Regions from separate parts of the Micromonospora chokoriensis genome, predicted to be linked through region 2. Evidence: riboswitches for the same ligand, from Rfam matches in the RefSeq annotation. Region 2 holds a riboswitch; each other region holds the start of a gene.
What was found. Region 2 has a riboswitch for cobalamin ahead of GA0070612_RS16585 (prenyltransferase/squalene oxidase repeat-containing protein). Riboswitches for the same ligand answer to the same signal wherever they lie in the genome.
Positions count from the first base shown of each region.

Region 1 (4,136 bases), 1.6 Mb from region 2:
CAGATGATCAGGCCGACGATCACCTGCTGGTAGTGGATGCTGATGTCGAGCAGGACGGCCCCGTTCCGGACCAGGGCGATGAGGAAGGCGCCGATGATCGTCCCGACGATGCGGCCCTGCCCTCCGAACAGGCTGGCTCCGCCGATGACCGCGGCGGCGATGACGTCGAGCTCCAGCGAGATCCCGTAGTTGGGCTGGCCGGAGTTGACCCGGGAGGCGGCGATCATGCCGCCGAGCCCGACCAGCACACCCGCCAGCACGTACACCCCGGTGAGGTGACGGCCGACCCGGATGCCGGAGCGACGCGCGGCCTCCAGGTTGGAGCCCATCGCGTAGGTGTACTGGCCGAAGCGGGTCTGGGAGAGCAGGAAGGCGACCCCGACGGCGACCAGGACGGTGATCACGACGGCGAACGGAATGCCGAGGATCTCCCCGTTGCCGAGCAGTTGGAACGACCGGGGCAGGCCGTAGACGCCGACCGCGCCGGTGATGATGAAGACCAGACCACGGCCCACGGACATCGTTCCCAGCGTCGCGATGAACGGTGGGATCCGGGCGGCCGTCACCAGCAGGCCGTTCAACAGGCCGGCCAGCGCGCCGACGCCGATCGCGACCGCCGTCGCCGCCAGGAGAGAGAAGCCGAGGTCGCGGACGGTCATCGCTCCCAGCACGCCGGCGAGCGCGGCCACCGACCCGACGGAGAGATCGATGCCCTTGGTGATGATGACCATCGTCTGCGCGGTGGCGATGATGGCGATCACCGCCGTCTGGGCCCCGATGTTGAAGAGGTTGTCCGCCGTCAGGAAGTAGGGACTCGCGAAGGTCAGCGCGACGAACAGGACGACCAACGCGGTGGCGGCGGTGAACTCGGAGACGGCGTGGGAGACCCGTTCCCGGAGCCAGTCGGCGATGTCGCCGCGCTGCGTGCCGGCGGATGCCTCGGCGGTACTCATCGTCGGACCTGACCTCCCCATCGTGGGGCCGGCGCTCGACGGAAGGACCCGCCGTCGCGCCGAGCACCTATGAGCGACCGAGCCTCCCCGCGCAGGGGAGAGCCGGGTGTCGACCTGCCGCACCGTCACGATAGGTCAGATGTTTCCCTTGATCAGCCGTTACCATGCCATGCACCCCCGTGGATTGCCAAGGTCTTACAACCATGTTTTGACATCGTTACCCGGACCGCCCCGCGCATACGTCTGATCAAATCGGCACAAGTGCGGCCGAGCGGCGCGGCGACGCCCGTCGAGGGTCGGCGAGGGTGCTCTGGGCGCGAATGTCCACACTGGACTGCCAGGTCCGGCCCCGACGACCATGCGCACCCCGCACCCTAGGGTGGCCCTCCGGCTCGATCCGGCGGACCATCGCGAGCATGTTATCGATAACATGCTATGCCCGGTGGCGGTCGAGGGCATCTCTTTCTCCGCCGAACTCCCGGCTGGTCAACCGACGGCCCCCAAGCGGGTCAGGACGCCGCGAGCCGGTACTCCCGACTGGCCGTCTGTCGCCAGATCGCCGCGCGCTCGCCGTCGGTCAGCGGCTCCAGCAGGTCGCCGAGGACCCTGACCCAGCGGGTGTACGAGGTGGCCAGCAGACACACCGGCCAGTCCGAGCCGAACATCAGCCGGCCCGGCCCGAACACCTCCAGTGCGTGCTCGACGGCCGGCCGCAGGTCCGCCACCGTCCATGAGCTGCCGCTCACCTCGGTCACCAGGCCGGAGAGCTTCGCCGTCGTGTTGGGTTCGGCGGCGAGCGTCCGCAGGTCACGGGGCCAGTCGCCGAGGCCACCGCTCCCGAGTGGCGGCTTACCGAGGTGGTCCAGGACGAACCGGACCTGGGGCAGGTCACGGACGAGCCGGGTGGCCGCCGGCAACTGGTGATGGCGTACGAGCAGGTCGAAGGCGAGGCCGGCAGCACCGACCGCAGCGACACCCCTGCGCACGTCGGGACGGTCGAGATAGGCCGGATCCGGCTCGGACTGGACCAGATGGCGGATCCCGACGAGCCGCTCGCCGCCCCGCGCCGCCCGGAGTCGCTCCAGGCGCCCGACGACATCGTCGGCGGTGAGGTCGACCCACCCGACGACCCCGGCGATGAGCGGGTCGTCCGCCGCGATCCCCAACAGCTCCGGCGTCTCCGACCGGGCGGCGACGGACTGCACGACGACGGTCCGGGTGACTCCGGCGACCCGGGTGGCCGGGCCGAGATCGACCGGGGTGAAGTCGTCGTCGATCGCGGCCATGGTGTGCGGGTCGATCCAGGGCTGCGGGTGCCGGGCGCGAACCCAGAGGTGATGGTGCGCGTCGACGATCCCCGACTCCCGCACGCCCGCACCGGTCGTCATCGGACCCGTCCCGGCGCGCTCACGTCCACCCACCCCGCTCCACCACTGGTCGGACCTCCGGCTCGGCCCGGTGCCGTCGACCGATCTGGCAGGGTGACCATGTTAGCGGTAACAGACCGGCCGCCGGCCGCGGAACGCGCGTACCAGCCGGAACTCCGCGACACTCCGACCGGGCGAATACCGTCGCCTGGCCGAAGTGACGATGTGCCGGTACCCGTACGTCGGCGAGCCGGGGGCGCTGCCCGGGGACCGGGTTGACCGCCTGAGGTGGCACCGATACCGTCGACCCACTATCTGCGGCGACGCGAGGGAAGCCGGTGTGATTCCGGCGCGGTCGCGCCACTGTGAGCGGTTCCCCCACCTTCAGAGGGACCGCGAGCCAGGACGCTCGGTCGTCCGCAGCCTTGCGATGGGGACGCGTCATCCCCGGGGAGGTTCGTGATCACATGTCCAGTTCCACGTCCAGCCAGCCGTTGGTGAATCCCGCTGGCACCACGCGTCTGCTGTGGACGGTGTTGGCCACCGTCACCGCGCTCGCGTTGCTGGCCTACCTCGTCGCCTTCGACCAGGGCGCGGTGTCGCGCAGTGGCATGTACCTGCACGAGCTGATGCACGACGGCCGGCACCTGCTGGGTGTTCCGTGCCACTGACGGCCACCACCACTCCCCCGTTCGTCACCGTCCTCGTCCGCGGCCTGCTCGCCGGCCTGATCGCCGGTCTGCTCGCCGGGACGTTCGCCTATGTCGCCGGTGAGCCGCACGTCGACGCGGCCATCGCCATCGAGGAGGCGGCGTCGGCGCACGCCGAGCCGGCCTTCGGTGCGCACGACCACGAGGATGCCCTGGTCAGCCGTAACGGTCAGCGCGGCGGCCTGTTCCTGGCCACCGGCCTGTTCGGTGCCGCGATGGGCGGCCTGCTGGCCACGGCGTACGTCCTGCTGGCGCGCCGACGGCGGGCCTACGACGACGGACGGTCGGGCCTGCTGCTGGCCGGCGCGGCGCTGCTCGGCGCGGTGGTCGTGCCGTTCCTCAAGTACCCGGCGAACCCGCCGGCGGTCGGCGATCCGGCCACCATCAACCAACGCACCGTCACCTACCTGCTGATGGTGGTGCTCGGTCTGGTGGCGGTGTGGGCGGGCTCGCTGGGCTACCGATCGGTCGGCGCGCAGGCACCGCTGTGGCAGCGCGTCGCTGCGGCCGTCGGCGGATTCCTGCTGGTCACCGTGGTCGCCTACGTGGTGCTTCCGTCGTTCCAGGAGGTCCCCGCCGACTTCCCCGCGACGCTGTTGTGGGACTTCCGGCTGGCCTCCCTCGGCACCCAGGTGGTGCTGTGGACCGGGATCGGCCTGCTGTTCGCGGCCCTGATGCACCACGACCGACGTCGCCGGGTCGCCGCCGCGCCTGCGGGCACATGACCGCGACCAGCCTCCGGCTGGTCGCCCACGCGCACACCACCGCCCTACGTCGGGCCCGCTTCGGCGGACCGGACGACGGCCTGGACGAGGGCGGCCTGCGTGCCGCCCTCGCCCTGGCCCAGGCCCGACGGGGACACCTGGGCGTCCCCGATGCCTGCGTGTCCAGTCCCGGCGTGGCGGCCACCGCTACCGCCGGCGCACTCGGTCTGCTGCCCACCGTCGAGGTGGCGTTGGCGGACTGTGACCACGGCGACTGGACCGGGCGGTCTTTCGAGGAGATCGCCGTCGAGCAGCCGCAGGCGCTGCACGAGTGGATGTCCGAACCGGAGTCCGCACCGCACGGCGGTGAGTCCGTCGCCGCGGTGCGGGACCGGGTCGGTC
Region 1 is NZ_LT607409.1:5,147,038-5,151,173, forward strand. It holds gene GA0070612_RS23935 (ABC transporter permease) at 1-953, opposite strand, end outside; gene GA0070612_RS23940 (amidohydrolase family protein) at 1,463-2,341, opposite strand; cobalamin riboswitch at 2,608-2,752, shown strand; gene GA0070612_RS23945 (CbtB domain-containing protein) at 2,788-2,991, shown strand; gene GA0070612_RS23950 (CbtA family protein) at 2,982-3,755, shown strand; gene GA0070612_RS23955 (histidine phosphatase family protein) at 3,752-4,136, shown strand, end outside.
Region 1: another riboswitch for cobalamin. It lies ahead of GA0070612_RS23945 (CbtB domain-containing protein); the one in region 2 lies ahead of GA0070612_RS16585 (prenyltransferase/squalene oxidase repeat-containing protein).

Region 2 (4,136 bases):
TCGGTCAACCCCGCCCCGGTGTAGGGCTGGTAACCGCCGTCGGTCTCCTGCGCCCCGGCCAGGAACGCCTTGGCCGAGCCCAGCGCCTCGTCCTGACCGCCGAGGGCGTGCAGCGCGAGGACGGCCAGGGTCGTGGCGGCGATGTCCGGGTCGCAGAACTCGGCCGGGGCGAGCCACAGGCCACCGAAGGCGCCGCTCGCGCACTGCTGCTCGGTCAGACGAGCAACAGTCGGGGCGGGCGGGGTGACGCCGGCCCGCTTGAGCGCGAGCAGCGCTGTCGCGTGGGTCATCGGTCCGGTCGATCCGGCGAAGTCACCGGCGGCGGCGCAGCCGGCGTCGACATCGGTTACGGCGCACACCCGGTCGGTGAGCGTGGCGACCAGGTTCCGGCCGCCGAACGCGCGCGGGTCGCCGCCGGTGATCGTGGCCAGCAGGGCGAGGTTGGCGACGTTGGCGGTGTGCGGCGCGGCGGTGTCGCCGTTCGGGAAGATCGCGGCGTCGACGTGTGCCCGCAGGTAGTCGACCATCTTCGTCAGTGCCTGGTCCTGCCCGCCCGTTGCGGCCAGGGCGGTGGCGACGGCGATGCTCCGGTAGTGGTCGGCCCCGCCGTTGTCGACATGGTCGCCGTCGGTGAGCTGCCCGACCAGGTAGGTGGCGACGGCCTTGACCTGGGCCTCGGTCGGCCGCGCCGGCTCGGTCGGCCCGTCCGTCGCGGTCGGGGTGGGGGTCGGTGTCGCCGATGGTGGCGGACCGCTCGCGCGTACCGACGCGGGGGTGAACGTCGGGGCCCCGGTCGTGCCGCCGATGTCGGTGCCGCCGAAGACCCACGCTTCGACCTCACCCGGGCCGGGCCGCTGGGCCATGGCGCCGAGCGGGCTGTAGGTCCAGTGGTCCTGCCCGGCGGGGGCGATCCAGTAGGACCAGTAGGCCGACGCGGGCGGGGTCAACTGGCACGCCTCGTCGGCCGGCGTCGGGTGTTCGGCACCGGACGCGAAGTCGGGCGACCCGATGCGGCAGATGAAGCCGGGGCCGTCGTGGGCGGTGCCGGTGGTGGTGAAACCCGCCTCGTGCAGCAGGTCCAGGCCGGTGGTCGGGGTGGCGTCGCAGCCCCGCAGCAGCGGCCCACCCCACGCGCCGAAGTCGACAGCGACGATCGCGCCCTGAGTCGGGGTGCAGGACTCCAGCGGGTCGGCGAGCGCGGCGCGGGTCGGCACCACCAGCGCCACCGCGCCGAGCACCGCTGCGGCGACGGCCGCCAACCACGCCGCGGGAACCCGCGACGTTCGACTAACCAGTGGGGACATGGCGACTCTCTCGGGGGCTAGCGGCGCAGGCGCGGACGCGGACCCCGAGGACAAACCCCGGAAACCTGGCTCCGCGCCGTGTACCTCGACGGCGCTGCGGTGCACTATCCAGCCAGGTAATCCGACTCGTCCCGGTAACGGGACCTACGGCTGCGGGCCAGCGCCGGACTTTGACCGGCTTCCCCTGACTGCTGGATCGCGGCCATCGGACCACAACCGCGACCACCGCGTCAACGCAAGACCGTGTCATGTACCTAACAGCGCGCGGTAGGGGTTCCCTCCCATACCGTGACCGCGTCATCGTGTGGGGGAACCCGGTGGGAATCCGGGGCTGACGCGCAACGGTGAGGACGGTTCGCCCCGTCCCGAGCCCGACTACCCACGTGGTGACGCAGCACCTGCGGTATCCGTCCCACGCGTCCTGCGGCCGGCCCGCCCCGCTCCCGCCGGCCCGTGCCGGGCTCCGGGTCGAGGCAGCCGTGCCCCGTACCCCCAAGGAGCCCTGATGTCCTCGCGTCTTTCCTCCGGTCGTCGCCGCAGACGCCTCGCGGCTGTTCCCGCCGCCGCGCTGATCGCCACGGTCGTGGCGGTCGCAGGCGGCGCCGCACCGGCCGCCGCGACCTCGACCGCCGCGCAGATCGCCACCGCCAAGACCAACGGCGTCGCCTACCTGCGGACCCTGCAGGCCGCCGACGGGAGCTACGCCAGCGGCGGGTTGTCGAACGAGTGGGCGTTCAGCGCGTTCGCACCCGCCGGCGTCGCGGCGGTGGACGTCTACCCCTCCGGCGACACGACCAAGAACGCCCGCACCGTCTACCGCAACCAACTCTCGGCCGCGTCCTGGCCGAGCAGCACGCCGGTGGTCACCGACTACGAGCGTGGGGTCCTCAACGCCTACGCCGCCGGTATCGACCCCGCCCGGGTCTCCCCCACCCGTAACCTGATCGCCGACACCATCGCCTACTGGCAGACCGGCTCGGCCGGCTACTACGGCCCGCCGGCCAACTTCAACGGCACCGTCTTCGGCACCCTCGCCCTGGCCGGTGCGAAGACCCAGGCCGGCGCCGCCCGCGTGCCGCAGGCCCTGCTCGACCTCTCGATCACCCGGATCCGCAACAACCAGCACACCGACGGCGGCTGGACGTTCACCCAGGCCGAGGGCAATCCCACCCAACTCGCCGCGGCCAGCGACATCGACATGACCGGCGCCGCGATGGCCGCGCTCTGCGCCGCCGGAGTCCCCAACACCGACACCGACGTCGTGCAGGCCAAGAACTTCCTCAAGAGCAAGCTCGTCAACGCCTCGGGCGCGTTCAGCTCGATGTTCGGCGTCAACACCGACTCCAACGCCTGGGCCGTCTCCGGGCTCAACGCCTGCGGCATCCCGAACCAGGGCACCGACTTCACCACCACCGCCGGCAAGACCCCAATCGACTTTCTTCGCGCGCAGCAGTTGACCGGCGGCGGATTCAAGTATCTGCCCACCAACACCACCCCGTCGGCGTACGCCTCCATCGACGCGGTGCGTGCCCTGACCGGCGCGGGCTACACCGCCGCTCCCCCGACCCCGGTCACCGCCGGCGCGCCCACCTGGGTCGCGGCGAGCGGGTTCACGGCGGGCGCCGCCACCCGACTCGCCGTGATCATCGACAACGGCAGCGGCAGCATCACGCCGTGCGCGGTGACGCTGACGCCGACCGCCGCAACCACCACCCTCGGCGCCGTCCTGGACGCCGCCGTCGGCGCGGCCACCCCGAGCGGCTGCGTCACCTCTCTTCTTCCCACCAGTGGCACCGGCACCGTGACCGCGATCAACGGCCTGGCCAACAGCGGCTCTTCGACCTGGAAGGTCGCCCGCGACGGCGGCACTCCGGTCACCGCGACCCGCGGCACGGCAGTGACCGTCGGCGACACGATCTACCTGCGCTACGGCGTCTGATAGCCGCTAGTGGGATGGTCAGCGGCGGCCGAGCCGCCGCTGACCATCCGCCGGCTGATCCGCCCGCCGCCGCTTCAGGTGAGCGTGACGAGGCGGATCGCGGCGACCGAGACGAGGCCCGCGCCGAAGAGCGTGATGCCGCTGGCGGCGAGGACGGGTGCCACCCGGGTGGCCAGACCGAGAACGGCGCGGGACTGTGCGCCCCGGGTGATCAGCGAGCTACCGGCGACCGCGAGGACCCCGACGCCGAAGAGTACGACGGCCATGCCGAGGCCAAAGGTCAGGACCAGCAGCAGGGCGAAGCCGGCCCGACCGATGAATAGCCCGGTCGCCAGCACGAGGAAGGCGGCCGGGGACGGGGTCAGCCCGCCGGACACGCCGAGCAGGAACAGGCCGGGACGCTTGCCGTGCTCGTGCTCATGATCGTGGGTGTGGGTGTGGGTGTGGGTGTGGGTGTGGGTGTGGGTGTGGGTGTGGGTGTGGGTATGACTGTGGCTGTGGCTGTGGCCGGCGGTGTGCAGGTGCCGGCGCACCATCCACAGACCGGTGGCCAGGACGATCAGACCGGCACCGAGTTGCAGCCAGCTCGTGAGTTCCTGCATCCGGATGACCTCGGACAGGGACAAGAACGTCCACGCCACGCCGATCACCAGCACGGAAAGCGTGTGCATGACGGCCACCGAACCACCCAGCCAGGCGGCGTCCCGGATCCGGCCCCGCGAGCCGGCGAGGTAGGCGGCGGCCAGGCTCTTGCCGTGCCCCGGGGCCACAGCGTGACCCGCTCCGGCGGCGAAGGCGAGCACGAACGCCAGCGGCGGCACGCCCGGTGAGTGGATGAGGTCCTGAAAACGGTCCGAGAGTGACGCGGAGAGCACCGTGGTGGCGGTCATGCC
Region 2 is NZ_LT607409.1:3,517,394-3,521,529, reverse strand. It holds gene GA0070612_RS16590 (prenyltransferase/squalene oxidase repeat-containing protein) at 1-1,304, opposite strand, end outside; cobalamin riboswitch at 1,399-1,514, opposite strand; cobalamin riboswitch at 1,582-1,705, shown strand; gene GA0070612_RS16585 (prenyltransferase/squalene oxidase repeat-containing protein) at 1,810-3,243, shown strand; gene GA0070612_RS16580 (HoxN/HupN/NixA family nickel/cobalt transporter) at 3,318-4,133, opposite strand; gene GA0070612_RS16575 (hypothetical protein) at 4,130-4,136, opposite strand, start outside.

Region 3 (4,136 bases), 940 kb from region 2:
CCTTCGGGTCGACGGAGTAGAAGTTACGGCCGGTGGGCAGCACGTTGACCAGGCCCCGGGTGGGTGAACCGGACGGGCCGGGCGGCACGAACCGGCCGTCGAGCGCGCCGAGGGTGTGGGTCAGCTCGTCGGTGGTGCGGTCCAGCCGGGGCACCAGTTCGGTGGCGGCGAAGCGCAGCACCGCGGCGACGTCCGGGATCGGCTGCCCGGTCACCTCCGCGACCACCGCGTCGACGGTGTCCACGGTCCAGCCGAGCGTCTCCATGCCGACGACCAGCCGCCGGGCGAGGGCCTCGATCAGGTCGACCGCGTCGGCGGCGGTGCCGGCCGGACCGTCCACCACGTCGGTCAACGCGCTGGGTAGCGCCAGTCGTTGCCCCGGTGACGCGAGCAGCTCCTGTTCGTCGAGGCCGTACGCGACGGCGAGGGCCTGCCGCAGGCCGGGCAGGGCGTGTGCGCCACCCCAGATCTGCGGAGCGCGCAGCACGGCGAGGACCAGGTTGACCCGGGGCTCGCCGGTGGGCGCGTCGGCGAGGATGTGCAGGCCGTCGCGGATCTGCACGTCCTTGACCTCGCACAGGTACCCGTCGAGGTGCAGCACGAAGTCGTCGAAGTCGTCCGCGTCGGGCATCGCCTCGGCGTGCAGGTCGTGGTGCAGTTCGGCGGCGCGCACCAGGTCCCAGATCTGCGCCCGGACGGTGGGCACCTTGGCCGGGTCGAGGGCCTGCACGGTGGCGTACTCGTCGAGCAGTTGCTCCAGTTTGGCCAGGTCGCCGTAGGTCTCGGCGCGGGCCATCGGCGGCACCAGGTGGTCGATGACCACGGCGTGTGCCCGCCGCTTGGCCTGGGTGCCCTCGCCCGGGTCGTTGACGATGAACGGGTAGACCAGCGGCAGGTCACCGAGGACCGTGTCGGGCGCGCAGTCGGCGGCCAGGCCGAGACCCTTGCCGGGCAACCACTCCAGGGTGCCGTGCTTGCCCAGGTGCACCACGGCGTCCGCGTCGAAGCCGCCGTCGGAGGCGGGCGTGGCCAACCAGCGGTACGCGGCCAGGTAGTGATGGCTGGGCGGCAGGTCCGGGTCGTGGTAGATGGCGATCGGGTTCTCCCCGAAGCCGCGTGGCGGCTGGATCAGCAGCACCACGTTGCCGAAGCGCAGACCGGCGAGCACGATGTCCCCGCCGTCGGTGTACAGCTCGCCGGGCGGCTCACCCCAGTGCTCCCGCATCCGCTCACGCAGCTCGGCCGGGACCTGGTCGAACCACCGCCGGTACGTGTTCCCCGGTATCCGGGCCTCGGCCGCGGCCAACTGCTCCGGGGTGAGCCACTCCACGTCGTGCCCACCGGCGGCGATCAGCGCGTGGATCAACGCGTCCCCGTCGGCGGGAGGCGGCGCGTCGCCCAGGTCGTAGCCGTCCTCGGCCAGCGCGGCGAGCAACCGGACCGCCGAGACCGGAGTGTCCAGCCCGACGGCGTTGCCGACCCGGGAGTGCTTGGTGGGGTACGAGCTGAGCACCACGGCGACCCGCTTGTCCGGGTTGGGGAGGTACCGCAGCCGGGCGTGGCGCACCGCGATCCCGGCGACCCGGGCGGCCCGCTCGGGATCGGCGGCGTAGACCGAGAGCCCGTCGGAGTCGATCTGCTTGAACGAGAACGGCACGGTGATGATCCGGCCGTCGAACTCGGGGATGGCCACCTGCATCGCGGCGTCCAACGGGGACAGCCCGGCGTCGCTGTCGGCCCACTGCTTGCGGGTGCTGGTCAGGCAGAGCGCCTGGATGATCGGCACGTCCAGGGCGGCCAGGGCGCCGACGTCCCAGGCGTCCTCGTCGCCGCCCCCGGAGGCGTCCGCGGCGACCGCGCCGCCCGCCGCGAGGACGGTGACCAGCAGGGCGTCGCAGCGGGCGAAGAGCCCGAGCGGGCCGGATCCGGTGGTCAGCCCCCGCAACGAGCCGCAGAAGATCGGCAGCGGGTTGCCGCCGGCCGCGCGGACCGCGTCCGCGAGCACGTCGACGAAGCCGGTGTTACCGGCCAGGGCGTGCGCCCGGTAGAAGACGATCCCGACGGTGGGCTGCTCCGGATTCGTCGGGTACTCACGGTGCACGCCGTACGCCGGGGTGGGTGTGGGCGGATTGAACCCCTCACCGGTGAGCAGCACCGTGTCGGAGAGGAACCGGGCCAGCTGCCCCAGGTTGTCCGGCCCGCCCTCGACCAGGTAGGCGAGCGCCTGGGTGACGACCCCGGACGGCACCGTGGAGATGGCCATCAGCTCCGCGTCGGGCAGCGCCTCACCGCCGAGCACGACGGTCGGCACGCCGGTGGCGAGCACCGCCGCGAGGCCGTCCGGCCAGGCCTGTCGACCACCGAGCAGGCGTACGACGACGAGGTTCACCCCGTCGAGCAGGGCGGGCACCTCGTCGGCGGCGACCCGGGAGGGGTTGGCCAGCCGGTAGTCGGCGCCGCTGGCGCGGGCGGCCAGCAGGTCGGTGTCGGCGGTGGACAGCAGCAGGATGCGCACGGCGGGCTCCGGGGAGTGACGCCCCGGCCACCACGAGGGTGACCGCGACGATGCGGGTGGGTGCGGCGTCAGCCGGTACGACGGCGGGGCGGACGGCTCGCGGGCGCGAGCGGCGGGGCCGATCGGCGGCGGGCGGCGCTCAGCTCAGCGGGGCGTGACCGGTCGCGGGGACGGTGGATCGCCCACCGTGCGAGTGACGACGAAGCTCGTCGATGAATGAGACGCCGTGCGTCATCGGGTCCTCCTCGGGTGTCCACGCCCTGGGGTACGTCCCGACGGCCGAAGTATCCTGGCTTCCGGATCGACGCTCTCCCCCGGCCTTCCAACCGCAGACACACGGCCGTGGCGCACGAGGGGGGATCACTCCCCGGTGACAGTGGCGGGACCGCGTCGGAATCGCACCGACTTCCTTCACTGCCGTCAGGCCGCGAATGCTGCCACACCCTTCCGCCGCGGGTCAACGCCGCTCCGACCCGGCCCGACGGCCGCCATCCATCGAGCTTCAGCGATTGCCGCGACGGCGGATGCGCGCTGTGGCAATGCCCCGGATGAATGCCCCACGCCCTTTGCTCTGCATACCCATACGCGCCGGGCACGGACCGTCACCGGTGCCTACAGGTATGCAGAGCAAAGGATGAGTAAACCTACTCTGGCCTGCTCCGATCGTCCGGCGGGACGGTGCCGGGCGGCACCGTCCCCTACGATCGGCGCACGCCACAGCAACGTCCACGGTCAATCTCGGAGGTCGATCACGTTGGTCGCCCCGCAGTTCCACCACCTGGCCGGCCGTGTCTGGATCTGTCCGGGCGATCCCGACCCGGAGGCCGTCCAGGCCGGCGTCGCCGTCGTGGTCGACGAGCGCGGCAGTGTGATGATCGACGCCGGGCAGAGCCCCGCGCACGCCCGCGAGATCCAGATCGCGCTCGCCGCCGCCGGGCTACCGCAGCCACGCTGGCTCGTCTACACCCACCACCACTGGGACCACGTCTGGGGAGCCTGCGCCTGGCCCGGTGTCGAGATCGTCGGGCACGAGGCGGCCGTGCCGCTGCTGCGCGCCGAGGCCGCCCGGCCGTGGAGCCACCACTACCTGGACGAGCAGGTACGCACCGACCCTCGCCTCGGCCCGAGCTTCCGGGCGCGGGCACGGGCTGTCGGCTCCTGGGAGGACTTCGCGGTCCTCCCACCGACCCGGACCTTCACCGATGCCGACGAGTTGCCCGCCGGCGTGGGGCTACGGCACGTCGGAGGTCGGCACGCCCCGGATTCGACGGTCGTCCTGGTGCCCGACTCGGGTGTCATGGTGTTGGGCGACTGCTTCTACCCACCGCCGGCCCACCTGCGCCGACCCGAGGACGGCCTCGACCTGGGCCTGGTCCGACGACTACTCCACGACGACTACCACTGGTACGTCTCCAGCCACGCCGAGCCGATGACCGCTGAACAGGCCCGGTCAGCCGTCGAGGACGCCTGAGCAGGCGAGTCTCAGCGGGCGTGGCGTTCCGGGTGGGCGCGGTTCCACACCCGCATCCGTTCCGGGTAGCCGGTGCGGGCCGCCTCGTACAACGGCACCGCGTGCTTGCGGGCGATGGTCCCCGCCGCCCGGGGCGTACCGGTGCGCCGG
Region 3 is NZ_LT607409.1:4,461,965-4,466,100, reverse strand. It holds gene cobN (cobaltochelatase subunit CobN) at 1-2,515, opposite strand, end outside; cobalamin riboswitch at 2,776-2,952, opposite strand; gene GA0070612_RS20570 (MBL fold metallo-hydrolase) at 3,270-3,986, shown strand; gene GA0070612_RS20565 (hypothetical protein) at 3,998-4,136, opposite strand, start outside.
Region 3: another riboswitch for cobalamin. It lies ahead of cobN (cobaltochelatase subunit CobN); the one in region 2 lies ahead of GA0070612_RS16585 (prenyltransferase/squalene oxidase repeat-containing protein).